3 regions of the Streptomyces sp. NPDC053427 genome follow, and region 1 is predicted to be linked to each of the others. Evidence: riboswitches for the same ligand, from Rfam matches in the RefSeq annotation. Region 1 holds a riboswitch; each other region holds the start of a gene.
The links. Region 1 has a riboswitch for S-adenosylmethionine ahead of ACIGWZ_RS22910 (aminotransferase class V-fold PLP-dependent enzyme). Riboswitches for the same ligand answer to the same signal wherever they lie in the genome.
Positions count from the first base shown of each region.

Region 1 (4,371 bases):
CGAGGCACTCTGTCCCGAATGCCCGCATTGAGCCATGATCACTTCATGACGGCGCCGTCCCCCTTCTCCCGCTCTCCGGGCTTTCCCCGGCCACCGCACCCCGCCCGCTCCCTGGCAGCGCTCTTCTCCCGGATGACGCATGTGCTGATCGGGCTGTGCTGCGTGATCTTCGTGATCGGCCCTGCCTCGGGCCTGAACCACGTCTACGGGCACGGCGACGCCCTGCTACGGGCCCAGACCGCATATTTCGAGCGCTGGGGGGTGATCCCGCTCGACCTGTGGAGCGGCTCGCTGCACGCGCTGGTCACCCCGCTGACCGCACTGTTCGTGCACGGCAGCTGGCTCCATCTGCTCGGCAACATGCTGTTCCTGTACGTCTTCGGCGGCATGACCGAGGTCCGCATGGGACGGCTGCCGTTCACCGCCTTCTACCTCGTCACCGGCTATCTGGCCCTGCTCGGCTACGCCGCCGCGCACGCCACTTCCGGCCAGCCCCTGGTGGGCGCCTCCGGCTCGATCTCCGGCGTCCTGGGCGCCTTCCTCTACCTCTTCCCCAAGGCCCGGGTCACCAGCATCTTCCCGTTCCTGTTCTTCCTGCCGCTGCGCTTCCCCGCCTGGATCGTGCTGCTGTTCTGGTTCGGCCTCCAATGGCAGGCCGCACAGGACGACCCCAACGGTCCCGGCGTCGCCTACCTCGCCCATGTCGTCGGCTTCGCCCTGGGCTTCCTGTACGCATGGGCGCGCTACGGGAGGGATAGTGTGGGGGCCACCAGGGGGAACGAACCGGCGACCGAGGGAGAGAGCCAGCCGTGATCACTTCGATCGTGCTCATCAAGACCAGCGTGGACCGCATCCCGGAGATCGCCGAGAAGATCGCCGCCCTGGAGGGTGTCAGCGAGGTCTACTCCGTCACCGGTGCGCACGATCTGATCGCGATGGTGCGGGTCGCCGCCCACGACGACCTCGCCGACGTCATCCCCGGCCGGATCAGCAAGGTCCCCGGCGTCGCCTCCACCGAGACGCACATCGCCTTCCGCACGTACTCCCAGCACGACCTCGAGGCGGCGTTCGCTATTGGGCTGGATGCGTGACGCTGCGCTTGGCTTGGGCCCCACGTTTTTGACTTTCCCGCCGTGGTGGTTGTTCGCCGTTGCGCCTGCGGCGGGCTGGTGCCGCTGCGCGGGGCTGTTCGGCAGCGGCACCGGGCCTACACGGCTCCGCCGCTACGACCCGGCACCTCCCCGTTGAGGGTGGGAGAAACCCGTGGGGGTGCCTGTAGGCGGTCAGGTGTCTCTTGTGGACCGGTCATGGTGAACGGACGACTCAACGCCCGCCCCCACCGAGCCCTTCCACCCACCCACGGGAGGGGACGGACCGTAGCGGCGGAGCCGTGTAGGGCCGGCACCGCTCCCGAACAACCCACGCCCGCCGCAGGCGCAACGGCGAAACACCCCCACGGCGGGACGGCCGACAACGTGGGGAGAAACCCCGCTACGCGGCGGGCACGCAACGGCCGTCCTCGGTGCGGTAGTTCCACTGCGCGCCGTCTGCCACCAGTTCCTTGACCGCGCGGACGAAGCGGTCGACGTGCTCATCCGGCGTGCCAACGCCCAGGCTCACGCGGATGGCGTTCAGCGAGCGCTCGCCGGGGGCCGCCTCCGGGGCGCCGCACTCCCCCGGCTCCTGCGGCTCGCTGCCCAGGAGGGTCCGTACGAGCGGGTGGGCGCAGAAGAGGCCGTCGCGGACGCCGATGCCGTACTCCGCCGACAGCGCGGCCGCGAAGTGCGAGCTGTTCCAGCCCTCGACGACGAAGGAGAGGACGCCCACCCGCGGGGCGTCGTCACCGAAGAGGGAGAGGACGTTGACCTCGGGGACCTCGGCCAGGCCCGCCCGGACCCGGGCGATCAGCGCCTGCTCGCGGGCGACCAGCTGGTCGAAACCGGCCTCGGTCAGCGCCCGGCAGGCGGAGGCGATGGAGTAGGCGCCGATGACGTTGGGCGAGCCGGCCTCGTGCCGGGCCGCGGTGGTGTGCCACTCGACGTCCACCCCGCCGTCCGTACGCCGCGAGACCTTACGGCTGGCGCCGCCGCCCGCCAGGTACGGCTCCGCGTCCTGCAGCCAGTCCGCGCGGCCCGCCAGCACACCGGCGCCGAACGGCGCGTACAGCTTGTGCCCGGAGAAGGCGGCCCAGTCGACGTCCAGCTCGGCGATGTCGACGGGGTGGTGCGGGGCGAGCTGCGCGGCGTCGAGGACGATCCGGGCGCCGTGGGCGTGTGCGGCAGCGGCCAGTTCCCGTACGGGCCAGAGCTCACCGGTCACGTTCGAGGCGCCGGTGACGCAGACCAGCGCCGGGCCGTAGGGCTCGCGCTCGGCGAGCGCCTGCTCCAGAGTGTCCACCGCCTGCTGCGGGGTGCGCGGCGCGTTCAGGTACGTCACGGCGGTGTCCGCGCGCTGCTCCCAGGGCAGCAGCGAGGCGTGGTGCTCGGTCTCGAAGACGAACACCCGGGTGTTCTGCGGGAGTACGGCCGCGAGGAGGTTGAGCGAGTCGGTGGTGGAGCGGGTGAAGACCACCTGGTCGTCGGCGCGGCAGCCGAGGAAGTCGGAGATGGTCCGGCGGCTGTTCTCGAAGAGGTCGGTGGACAGCTGCGAGAGGTATCCGGCACCGCGGTGCACGCTGCCGTAGTACGGGGCGTAGGCGGCCACGTCGTCCCAGACCCGCTGCAGGGCCGGGGCGCTGGCGGCGTAGTCCAGCGCGGCGTAGTCGACCTCCCCGCCGGTCACGAGCGGAACGGTGACGTCCCGGCCCAGAACCGGCAGCGGGGCACAGACGGAACGGTCGGCGGCAACGGCGGAAACAGACATGGCGAACTCCCGTAAGAGGCAGGCGAATGACCGCGGCCGGGTGCGCGGAGGCGCACTGCGTGGCGGCCGCAGTGGAAGAGAAAAGGGGTGCGGGAAAGGGGCCGACGGCCCTATCGCATTCGCTGAATCACGGAAGATGCTCCCTCGAGGACCAGGATCCCTGGCGAGGGATCCGCGCTTGCCGCAGACCTCGCTGCCTGCGGCCTGGTCATCACCCGGGGCACCCCGCCACGGACGGAGGGTTGCCGGACAGCGGGCCGGGGCCTGTGTCGCTGTCACTCGTGACCTGCCGAGCATCATGCCACAGCAGCAAAGCGGCGCAAGGCCCGGTCCGGATAACGGACAGGGCCTTGCGCCGTACCGATGGTCACCGGCCGCTCATCTGTTGCTGGCCGCCACCCAGCGCTCCAGCACCCGCTTGGCCGCCCCGGAGTCGATGGCCGCGGCGGCCCGGTCGATGCCGGCCCGGATCTGCTCCGTCAGGGGCGCCTCGGACGGCTCCAGGGCCACCAGCGCCGCCGCGGCGTTCAGCAGCACCGCGTCGCGCACCGGGCCCCTCTCGCCGTCCAGCAGCCGGCGGGCCACATCGGCGTTGTACGAGGCGTCCGCGCCGCGCAGCGCCTCGACCGGGACGATGTCGATGCCGACGTCCCGCGGGTCGAAGGGCTCCTCGCGCACCGCGCCGTCCCGGACGATCCACACCCGGGAGGTGGCGGTGGTGGTCAGCTCGTCCAGGCCGTCGTCGCCGCGGAACACCAGCGCCGACGAGCCGCGCTCGGCCAGCACCCCGGCCAGGATCGGCGCCATCCGGGCGTCCGCGACGCCGGTCGCCTGGGCACGGACCTTGGCGGGGTTGGTCAGCGGGCCCAGCACGTTGAAGGTCGTACGGATGCCGAGCTGGCTGCGGGCGTTGGCGACGTGGCGCAGCGAGGGGTGGAACTTCACCGCGAAGCAGAAGGTGATGCCCGCTTCCTCGGCGACCTCGGTGACCCGCTGGGGGGTCAGGTCCAGATTGACGCCGAGCTTCGCCAGGACGTCGGAGGCGCCGCTGGCGGAGGAGGCGGCGCGGCTGCCGTGCTTGACGACCTTGGCGCCGGTGCCCGCCACCACGATCGAGGACATCGTGGAGATGTTGACGGTCTTGGCGCCGTCGCCGCCGGTGCCGACGATGTCCACGCTGGGGCCCGGCACCTCGATCAGCCGGGCGTGCGCGTACATGGTGCGGACGAGTCCGGAGATCTCGGCGACGGTTTCGCCCTTGGCGCGCAGGGCCACCGCGAACCCGGCGATCTGGGCGTCGCCGGCCTCGCCCCGCATGATCTTGTCCATCACCCAGGCGGTGTCGTCGGCGGTGAGGTCACGGCCGTCCAGCAGGGCGTTGAGGATGCCCGGCCAGGTGTGGGCCGCCACGCTGTCGCCGCCAACCGGGGTCACAACGTTCATGGTCCACGCTCCTGGTCCGTCCACTTCTGTGGTCATCACCCTATCGAGCCCCCGGGCACGCCGGAG
Region 1 covers NZ_JBITYA010000008.1:99,196-103,566, reverse strand. The annotation lists gene ACIGWZ_RS22920 (rhomboid family intramembrane serine protease) at 133-813, shown strand; gene ACIGWZ_RS22915 (Lrp/AsnC family transcriptional regulator) at 810-1,091, shown strand; gene ACIGWZ_RS22910 (aminotransferase class V-fold PLP-dependent enzyme) at 1,492-2,862, opposite strand; SAM riboswitch class IV at 3,032-3,149, opposite strand; gene trpD (anthranilate phosphoribosyltransferase) at 3,241-4,305, opposite strand.

Region 2 (4,371 bases), on a different contig from region 1:
TTCTCCTGGTTGGTGCCCCGGCCCACCGCGACCGTCTTGCCGGCCAGGTTCCGGTAGTCGCCGTCGAAGGTCCAGGTGCTCTTCTTGGGCACCTCGAACCCCAGGTTGTCCTGCCGATAGGTGGCGAACTCGTACTTCTTCTTGCGCTCCTCGGTGTCGGTGACGTTGGAGAAGGCCGCGTCGACCTTGCCGCTGTCGATGCCGACGAACAGGTTCTCCCAGGTGAGGTTCTTCACCTCGGGCTGGAGGCCGAGGACAGCGGCCACCAGTCGGCCGAAGTCGGGCTCGGCTCCGGTGAGCGTCTTCTGGTCGTCGCCAACGAAGTTCAGTGGCACGGAGCCGGTGGGCAGGGCGCCGACGCCGATGACCAGCTTGCCCTTCTTGGCGATCGATTTCGGCAGCTCGGCGCTGATGGACCTGACCTCGGACACCTTGAGCGTGGTCTCCTTGGCGGCGCCGTTGGAATGGGCCCCCACGGTGACCGTCCCGGACGCCTTGCTGTCGGACTTGCCGGCCGCGTCGCTGGTGCCCCCGCAGGCGGCGAGGCCAGTGCCGAGGGTAACGACGGCGGTGCCCGCGGAGAGGCTGCGGAGGAGTCTGCTGCTGAGGTTGAGGGTGCGCATGGCTGTCCTTGGTTCGGTGAGTGGTGGTGAGGGCGCGTTGCTTGTTCTTCGGTGGTATGGGGGGCTTGGGTGGTGTGGGGGGTCTTCGGTGGTGTGCGGGGGCGCGAGCCCGGACGGGGCGCGGGCAGTGGGACGGATGGCGAGGTCAGAGCACCTTGCTCAGGAAGTCCCTGGTCCGCTCGTGTTTCGGGTGGTCCAACACCTCGGTGGGCAGACCCTGTTCGACGATCCGGCCCCCATCGATGAAGACGACCCGGTCGGCCACCTCACGGGCGAAGCCGATCTCGTGGGTGACGATGATGAGGGTGGTGCCGCTGGTGGCCAGGTCCTTGATGACGGCCAATACATCGCCGACGAGTTCGGGATCGAGTGCGGAGGTGGGTTCGTCGAAGAGGATGACCCCCGGCCGCAGGGCGAGGGCGCGGGCGATGGCCACCCGCTGCTGCTGGCCGCCGGACAGCTGTCGCGGATAGGCGCCGACCTTGTCGGCCAGGCCCACCCGGCCGAGCAGTTCGTGGGCCAGCTCCTGGGCCTTGGACTTGGTCAGCTTCCCGGTGGCCACGGGAGCGGCGGCCACGTTGTCCAGCGCGGTCAGGTGCGGGAAGAGGTTGAAGTTCTGGAAGACGAAGCCGATCCGGCTGCGCTGCCCCAGGATGACCCGTTCGCTCAGCTCCTTGAGCCGCTCGCCGTGCCGGCGCACGCCGATCGGCTCACCGTTCACGCTGACGTACCCGACCTCCGGCTTCTCCAGGTGGTTGATCACCCGCAGCAGGGTGGACTTGCCGGACCCGGACGGCCCGAGGATCACGGTGACCTCGCCGGGTCGTACGGTCAACTCGACGCCGTCCAGCACCCGGTGGGCGCCGTACCACTTGTGCACGTCGTGGACCTCGACCGCGGCCGGTCGTATCTCGGCGGTTCCGGTCTCGGTCCCGTTCTCGGTGGTCATATCGCGGCCTCCCTCCGGGCTCGGGCACGCAGATCACGCAGACCTGCCCGCAACTTCTGCAACGGCGTCGGCGGAAGGGTGCGCGTCGCGCCCCTGGCGAAGTACCGCTCGACGTAGAACTGGACGATGGAGACCGCGCTCGTGAGGATCAGATACCAGACGGTGGCGACGAGCAGCAGCGGGACGATGTCACCCGGATACGTGCTGCCCATGCTCTGCGCCGAGCCGAACAGATCGAGCAGCGACACGTAGAAGACGAGCGACGTGCTCTTGATCAGATTGATCAGCAGATTCACGTAGTTCGGGGTGATGGAGCGCAGGGCCTGCGGAAAGACGATCTTCGTGAACTGGTAGCTCTTCGGCAGGCCCAGCGCCAACGCCGCCTCGTGCTGCCCCTGGTCGACCGCGAGGATGCCGCTCCGCACCACCTCGGACGCGTATGCCGTCTCGTTCAGGGTGAGTCCGACGACCGCCACGACGATGTCGGTGGCGAGCCGGGACTCGTCGAAGGTGAAGAAGGCGGGCCCGAACGGAACCCCGAGGCTCAGCGTCTTGTACAGCGCGCTGAAGTTGTAGAGGAACAGCAGCACCACGATGAGCGGAACCGAGCGGAACAGCCATGTGTAGGTCCAGGCAACCGCCCGCAGCACCGGGCTCCGGGAGAGCCTGCCCAGGGCGACCAGGATGCCGCCGAGCAGACCGAGCACGGCACTGTACGCCGTCACCTTGAGGGTGATGAGCAGGCCATCGAGGATCGCCGGGCGCAGGAACCAGTACTGGAACCGGTCCCACTGATAGAAGGGGTTGGTCACCAGGCCGTGGGCGATCTGGGCGGCCAGCACCAGCACGATCGCCGTGGCGATCCAGCGGCCTGGCCTGCGCAGCGGCAGCACCCGCTGCGCCGCGGGCGGCCGCGGTGCGGCGCCGTCGCCCGGCCGTTCGGCCTCGGCAGGACGTGCGGTACGTGCGGTACGAGGCGCGGAGGAGGGGGCGGGGCGCTCCTCGGCAGGAGGTGCTGAGGCGAGGGGTACCACAGCGCCAGGGGGTTCACTCATGGAGGACTCCAGCGAATTCGGACAGCCCGGACCACGGATGCCGCAACGGCACGGTGCCGGGTCGAAGGGGCTCCGCGTGACGTTGCGCACGGGGACGCGCGGAACGGGGTTTGGGCAAGGAGGACGCACACCGCGACAGCGGTGGCATCAGAGATTCAGAAGACCGTCAGTCTTCAGCCTTGGCGGAACGCACGGCAGGTGCCGGTACACAGAGCGCTGTTGACGCGCAGCAGATCGACCGACCGGTTCGCGCACAGCAGCAGGCAGCCACGGCGTCGCCATGCGGCTGTCCCCAAAGCTGCGTACATTCCGTCACCGTCACTGTTCCGGCCCATGGGGCTCGCGCTTACCGAAGGTCTTCCGGTCCGGTCGTCACCTGGGGCACCCCACCGCGGCGCGAGGGTTGCCGGTCAGCAAGCCAGGGCTTGTCGCTGACACTCATGACCGATCTGCGGCGCAAGTTAGTCAGATCTCGGCCATGCTTGTCAAAGCGTGCCCGACCTGTGGGATGACAAAACGAGTCCGGACAGACCTGGTGGGATGCCGACGAGGTCCGGACATGAACCACGAGCGCCGCGCACGGCGTCGGAGGCGGCCCTCGTGTCTGAACGTGCCCCTCGCGTCACGGCGGGTCCGCCGGCCAGGGGCAGTTGGATCGAGGCCGGCAACCGATCGCGAAGAAGCCGCCCGCGGGGTCGTCGAACTCCAGGCGGTCGCCCGCCCAGGCAAGGGCTACGACGGCCCGACGGGCCTGGGTGCCCCGAGCGGTGTCGCGGCCTTCACCGAGTAGGTCAGCCCGACTTCGGCGGCTTCTGTGCGTCGAAAGCGAAAAGCGTGTTCTTGGCCGCGGCCACGATCACCGCACGCCCCGCAAGAGTCACACGCGGGCTTGCGCCCAGCTGGCCCGTCAACCCATCGGCCTGCGGATCTGTTGTCCACAGGGGCTTGCCCTCGTACGGAGACAGCGCGACCACCCGGCCGGTGGCCGAGCTGAAGTACAGTGCGTCGGCTCCCGCAACAGGGCCCGACGCGCCCTCCACGCCAGTCTGCTGCGACCACTTCTCCCGGCCGGTCGCGGGGTCGAGTGCGGTGACGAGACCGGTCTGCCCGCTCACATAGACGGTGCTGTCCGCCATGCCGGGCGTCCCCACGTAGGTCTTGGCCAGTCGGGAGTACGTGACCTTCCGCGAGGCCAGGTCGACCCGCGCGACCCCGTTGTAGCGGTCCAGCTCCGTTCCCCCCATGTGTACTTGCAGGAGTACGAGCCTGCCGTTGGCGACGCCCATCGGCACGGCGGGGCCGTTGACCGCGATGGGCCTGCCCAGTGTCCCCGAGGCGCGGTCGACCGGGTACAGGGTGGGGTGGCGCACGGCAAAAGCATCCACCTCCGCATTCGTCGCGCACATCGCGACGAGCTGTTGGCCGACCAGGACGGGAGCGCACTGCTTACCCGCAGGGAATGACGACGTCCATGTGACCTGACCGCTGTGCGCGTTGCGGGCCTCGAAGCGGGAGTTGGAAGCGTCGACCGTCACGACGTCGGAACCGACCACAAGGGCGTCCTGAGTCCGACCCGTGACGGCCGTCGACTGGGCGCCGGACGGCACGGACCACAGCTCCCGGCCGTTGTTCGCGTCGAGGGCCACCACCTCGCTGGGAGGGCCCTGCGGGGCGCCCTGGGCGGCGAAGCGGTAACCGAGCACCGTGTCGTCGGTGGCGCCCACCAGGTGCATGCCGTTGGCAG
Region 2 covers NZ_JBITYA010000003.1:428,432-432,802, forward strand. The annotation lists gene ACIGWZ_RS09990 (ABC transporter substrate-binding protein) at 1-623, opposite strand, end outside; gene ACIGWZ_RS09995 (amino acid ABC transporter ATP-binding protein) at 769-1,572, opposite strand; gene ACIGWZ_RS10000 (ABC transporter permease subunit) at 1,569-2,627, opposite strand; SAM riboswitch class IV at 2,965-3,073, opposite strand; gene ACIGWZ_RS10005 (serine/threonine-protein kinase) at 3,419-4,371, opposite strand, start outside.
Region 2: linked by a shared signal. The riboswitch ahead of ACIGWZ_RS10000 (ABC transporter permease subunit) and the one ahead of ACIGWZ_RS22910 (aminotransferase class V-fold PLP-dependent enzyme) in region 1 are both predicted to bind S-adenosylmethionine.

Region 3 (4,371 bases), on a different contig from region 1:
ACTGGCCCTTGCGCAGGACCGCACTCCGCGGACCCGGGTCAGACCTCACCCCGCGAAAGGCCCGTGGGGTGTGCGCCGGAACGCGTCGACCGCCGCTGAATGTATCTGCACCAATGCCCAGCGCAACAGGTCAATCGGACGAGAATTCCGACGCCGAAGAATCGGCAATTATGCGGTGAAGTCCCCTTACGCCAGGGCAAGTCGGGCCGGGCATAGCTCACGTATCCGACAAATGCTGCACACACTTCGGGCACAACTCATCGCGATCACATATGCGTTGGGCACGCGCGCGGGGTCGTACGAGGGTCATACGCGAGTTGTACGAGGGCTCATACGAAGAAGATCGCCCCCATGGTATCGCCTTTCGGAACATGGAATTGCCCCATCCGCTTTTGGGCGGATGGGGCAATTCTCGTCACTCAAGCCGATAGATGGCGCAATTTGGCCCCCGGCGGCAATGCGGCAGCCGTTCAGCAGCCGCCGGCCACCGCCGGAATGATGGAGACGCCCGCGCCGTCCGGCGTCGGCGTCTCCAGGCCCTGCTCGAAGCGGACGTCGTCGTCGTTGACGTAGACGTTCACGAAACGGCGCAGCTTGCCCGCGTCGTCCAGCACGCGGGCCGCGATCCCGGTGTGGTTCTTCTCCAGGTCGGAGATCACCTCGGCGAGGGTCGCGCCCTCGGCGACGACCTCGGCCTCACCGCCGGTGTACGTGCGGAGGATGGTGGGGATGCGGACCTTGACGCTCATGGGTTCTGCCTTCCAGCGACTACGGGTGCGAGTTCAGGAGGTACGGGTACGGATCCGGGGCTCAGCCGGCCAGGCCGGCCGCGCGGAACGCGTCCAGGTCGGGCCGGATGGTGGCCGTGGGCCCGGAAGCGACGGCGTCAAGCGTCTTGAGGCCGTCACCGGTGTTCAGGACGACGGTGGTCAGGGCCGGGTCGAGCAGACCGTCCTCGATGAGCTTCTTGGTGACACCGACGGTCACCCCGCCCGCGGTCTCCGCGAAGATCCCTTCCGTCCGCGCCAGCAGCTTGATGGCGTCCACGACCTGCTCGTCGTTGACATCCTCCACCGCGCCGCCCGTACGACGCGCGATGTCGAGGACATAGGGCCCGTCGGCCGGGTTGCCGATGGCCAGCGACTTGGCGATGGTGTTCGGCTTCTGGGGGCGTACGACGTCGTGCCCGGCCTTGAAGGCCGTCGACACCGGCGAGCAGCCCTCCGCCTGGGCACCGAAGATCTTGTACGGCTTGTCCTCGACCAGGCCGAGGGCGATCAGCTCCTTCAGCCCCTTGTCGATCTTCGTGAGCTGGGAGCCGGAGGCGATCGGAATCACGATCTGGTCCGGCAGGGTCCACCCCAGCTGCTCGCAGATCTCGTACGCGAGGGTCTTGGAACCCTCCCCGTAGTAGGGGCGCAGGTTGACGTTCACAAAGCCCCAGCCCTCGCCGATCGGGTCGCCGATGAGCTCCGAGCAGAAGCGGTTGACGTCGTCGTAGTTGCCCTCGATGCCGACCAGGTCGCCGCCGTAGACCGCGGCCATGACGACCTTGCCGGCCTCCAGGTCGTGCGGGATGAAGACGCAGGACTTCAGGCCCGCCCGGCGGGCCGCGGCGCCGACCGCGCCGGCGAGGTTGCCGGTGGAGGAGCAGGACAGGGTGGTGAAGCCGAAGGCGCGGGCGGCCTCGACGGCGATCGCGACGACGCGGTCCTTGAAGGAGTGCGTCGGGTTGCCGGAGTCGTCCTTGACGTACAGACCGCCGGTGACGCCCAGCTCGGCGGCGAGGCGGTCGGCCTTGACCAGCTTGGTGAAACCGGGGTTGAGGTTCGGCTTGTCGGCCACATCGGCGGGGACGGGCAGCAGCGGGGCGTAGCGCCAGATGTTGTCGGGTCCGGCCTCGATCCGCTTCCTCAGGCCCTCGGGGTCGCCGGTCGGCAGGTCGTAGGCCACTTCGAGCGGCCCGAAACATTCCTGGCACGCGAAGATCGGACCGAGCGCAAAGCGCTGCCCGCACTCGCGGCAGGAGAGTCCGACGGCCGGGCCCAGGGCGACGGTGGGGGTGTTTGCGGCGGTTTCGGTAACTTGCACAGCCATGGAGGCGAGGCCCTTTCTCCTCATCTTCCTCGCGACGCATCTCGCCACGAGACGGATTTGGCACCTTCCCTAGCCGGGAGCCTCGCGCGCGGCAGCTAGCTGCTGCGACGGAGACCGGCTGGAGGGTTGCCGGGGCTTCAACGGGCCGTATCCCTCTGCCCCTCTGGATGAGCGGTATGGCGCTGGGCCGAAACCCAGGCGTTTGTGGCGGTGACCCCGACATGCGACGGTCATCCGCGTTGTTCAAGACTGTAACCGAAGGCACTGACGGTTGAGATAGTCGTCCGAACCGCGAGATGGATCACAAATGGATCACCCACGGGTCGTCGATCCGGCGGCCACCGAGGAGTCGTAGACGTGCTGGAAGAGGTGGAGCGCTGGCTCAGCAGCCGCTCCTGGTCGGCGGCCGACCGTCCGCTCGGGCGGCTGCTGGAGGCCAAGCGCCAGACGGGCCGTACGGTCAGCGTCGTGCTGCCCGCGCTCGACGAGGAAGCCACCGTCGGCGCGATCGTCGCGGCGATCCGCAGGGACCTGATGACCGATTCCGTCCCTCTGGTGGACGAGCTGGTGGTGCTGGATTCCGGCTCCACCGACCGTACCGCAGAGGTCGCGGCGGCGGCCGGCGCCAAGGTCGTCCACCGGGACAGCGTCCTTCCCCGCCTTCCCGCCGTCCCCGGCAAGGGCGAGGTCCTGTGGCGCTCCCTGCTCGCCACCACCGGCGACATCGTCTGCTTCATCGACGCCGACCTGCGCGAATTCTCGTCCACCTTCGTCTCCGGCATCGTCGGCCCGCTGCTGACCGACCCCGACATCCACTTCGTCAAGGCGATGTACGACCGCCCCCTGGAGACGGGTGGCGAAGGCGCCGGCCCTGGCCAGGGCGGCCGCGTCACGGAGCTGGTCGCCCGTCCGCTGCTCAATCTCCACTGGCCCCAGCTGGCGGGTTTCGTCCAGCCGCTGGGGGGCGAGTACGCGGCCCGCCGCTCCCTCCTGGAACGCCTGCCGTTCCCGGTCGGCTACGGCGTCGAGCTCGGCCTGCTGGTCGACGCCCTGCACACGGTCGGCCTGGACGCCCTCGCCCAGGTGGACGTGGGCGTACGCAGACACCGCCACCAGGACGGCCGGGCGCTCGGCCGGATGGCCGCCGCCATCTACCGCACCGCTCAGCTCCGTCTCACCCGCGGCCATCTGATCCGTCCCCGCCTCACCCAGTTCGAACGCGGCGAGAACGGCTTCGTGGCACGCACCACGGACGTGGACACCGAGGAGCGGCCCCCGATGGCCGAAATACCGGAGTACGCGGAGCGCCGGGCGGCCTGACCGGATCCACGTCGGCTGGTTTCCGTACGTTTGCGCGGATCGCCAGCCGGTTAATGTCGCGGCATGGTCTCCGAGAAGGGCTCCGTGCCCAGTGCGGTCCAGCCGGTTGCCGAGGTTCTCCTCGCGTCCAATCGTGGTCCGGTGTCGTACGCCGTCGCGGAAGACGGCGCGCTGACGGCCAAGCGGGGCGGCGGCGGGCTGGTGTCCGGGCTGTCGGCCATCGGTCCGGACACGGACGCGGTGTGGGTGTGCGCGGCGCTCGGGGAGGGCGACCGGGAGGCCGTACGGCGGACCGGGGGCGCACTGGATCCGGCGGACACCGGCGGGCAGCGGATCCGGATGCTGGATATTCCGGCGGATGTGCATGCGGACGCCTACAACGGAATTGCCAATTCCGTGCTGTGGTTCGTCCATCACATGCTGTATCAGACGCCGCTCGAGCCGGCCTTCGACACGGAATTCCGGGCGCAATGGGCGTCGTACGAGGCGTACAACGCCGCCTTCGCGGAGGCGCTGGCCGAGGCCGCGGCGCCCGGGGCCGCCGTCCTCGTACAGGACTATCACCTGGCGCTGGTACCCGGAATGCTCCGCGAAACCCGCCCCGACCTGCGGATCGCGCATTTCTCGCATACGCCGTGGGCGCCCGCGGAGTACTTTGCGATGCTGCCCGACGACATTCAGCAGAAGCTCGCCATGGGCATTCTCGGCGCGGACCGGGCGAATTTCCTGACCCACCGGTGGGCGCAGGCGTTCATGGACTGCTGCCGGCAGGCGCTGGGAACGGCCTGCACTGCGGAACGGCCGCGGGACGAGACGCCATCGCTCGTCACCTTCCCGCCCGGGCTCAAGGCGCGCCGGACCTGGATCGGGGTGCACGGGCTCGGCGCCGACGCGGAATTCCTCCGGGAGCGGGCCCACCGGCCGGATGTGGAGGAACGGCTGGCGGCGCTGCGC
Region 3 covers NZ_JBITYA010000004.1:559,039-563,409, forward strand. The annotation lists gene ACIGWZ_RS14200 (MoaD/ThiS family protein) at 471-749, opposite strand; gene thrC (threonine synthase) at 811-2,097, opposite strand; SAM riboswitch class I at 2,115-2,271, opposite strand; gene ACIGWZ_RS14210 (glucosyl-3-phosphoglycerate synthase) at 2,455-3,417, shown strand; gene ACIGWZ_RS14215 (trehalose-6-phosphate synthase) at 3,481-4,371, shown strand, end outside.
Region 3: linked by a shared signal. The riboswitch ahead of thrC (threonine synthase) and the one ahead of ACIGWZ_RS22910 (aminotransferase class V-fold PLP-dependent enzyme) in region 1 are both predicted to bind S-adenosylmethionine.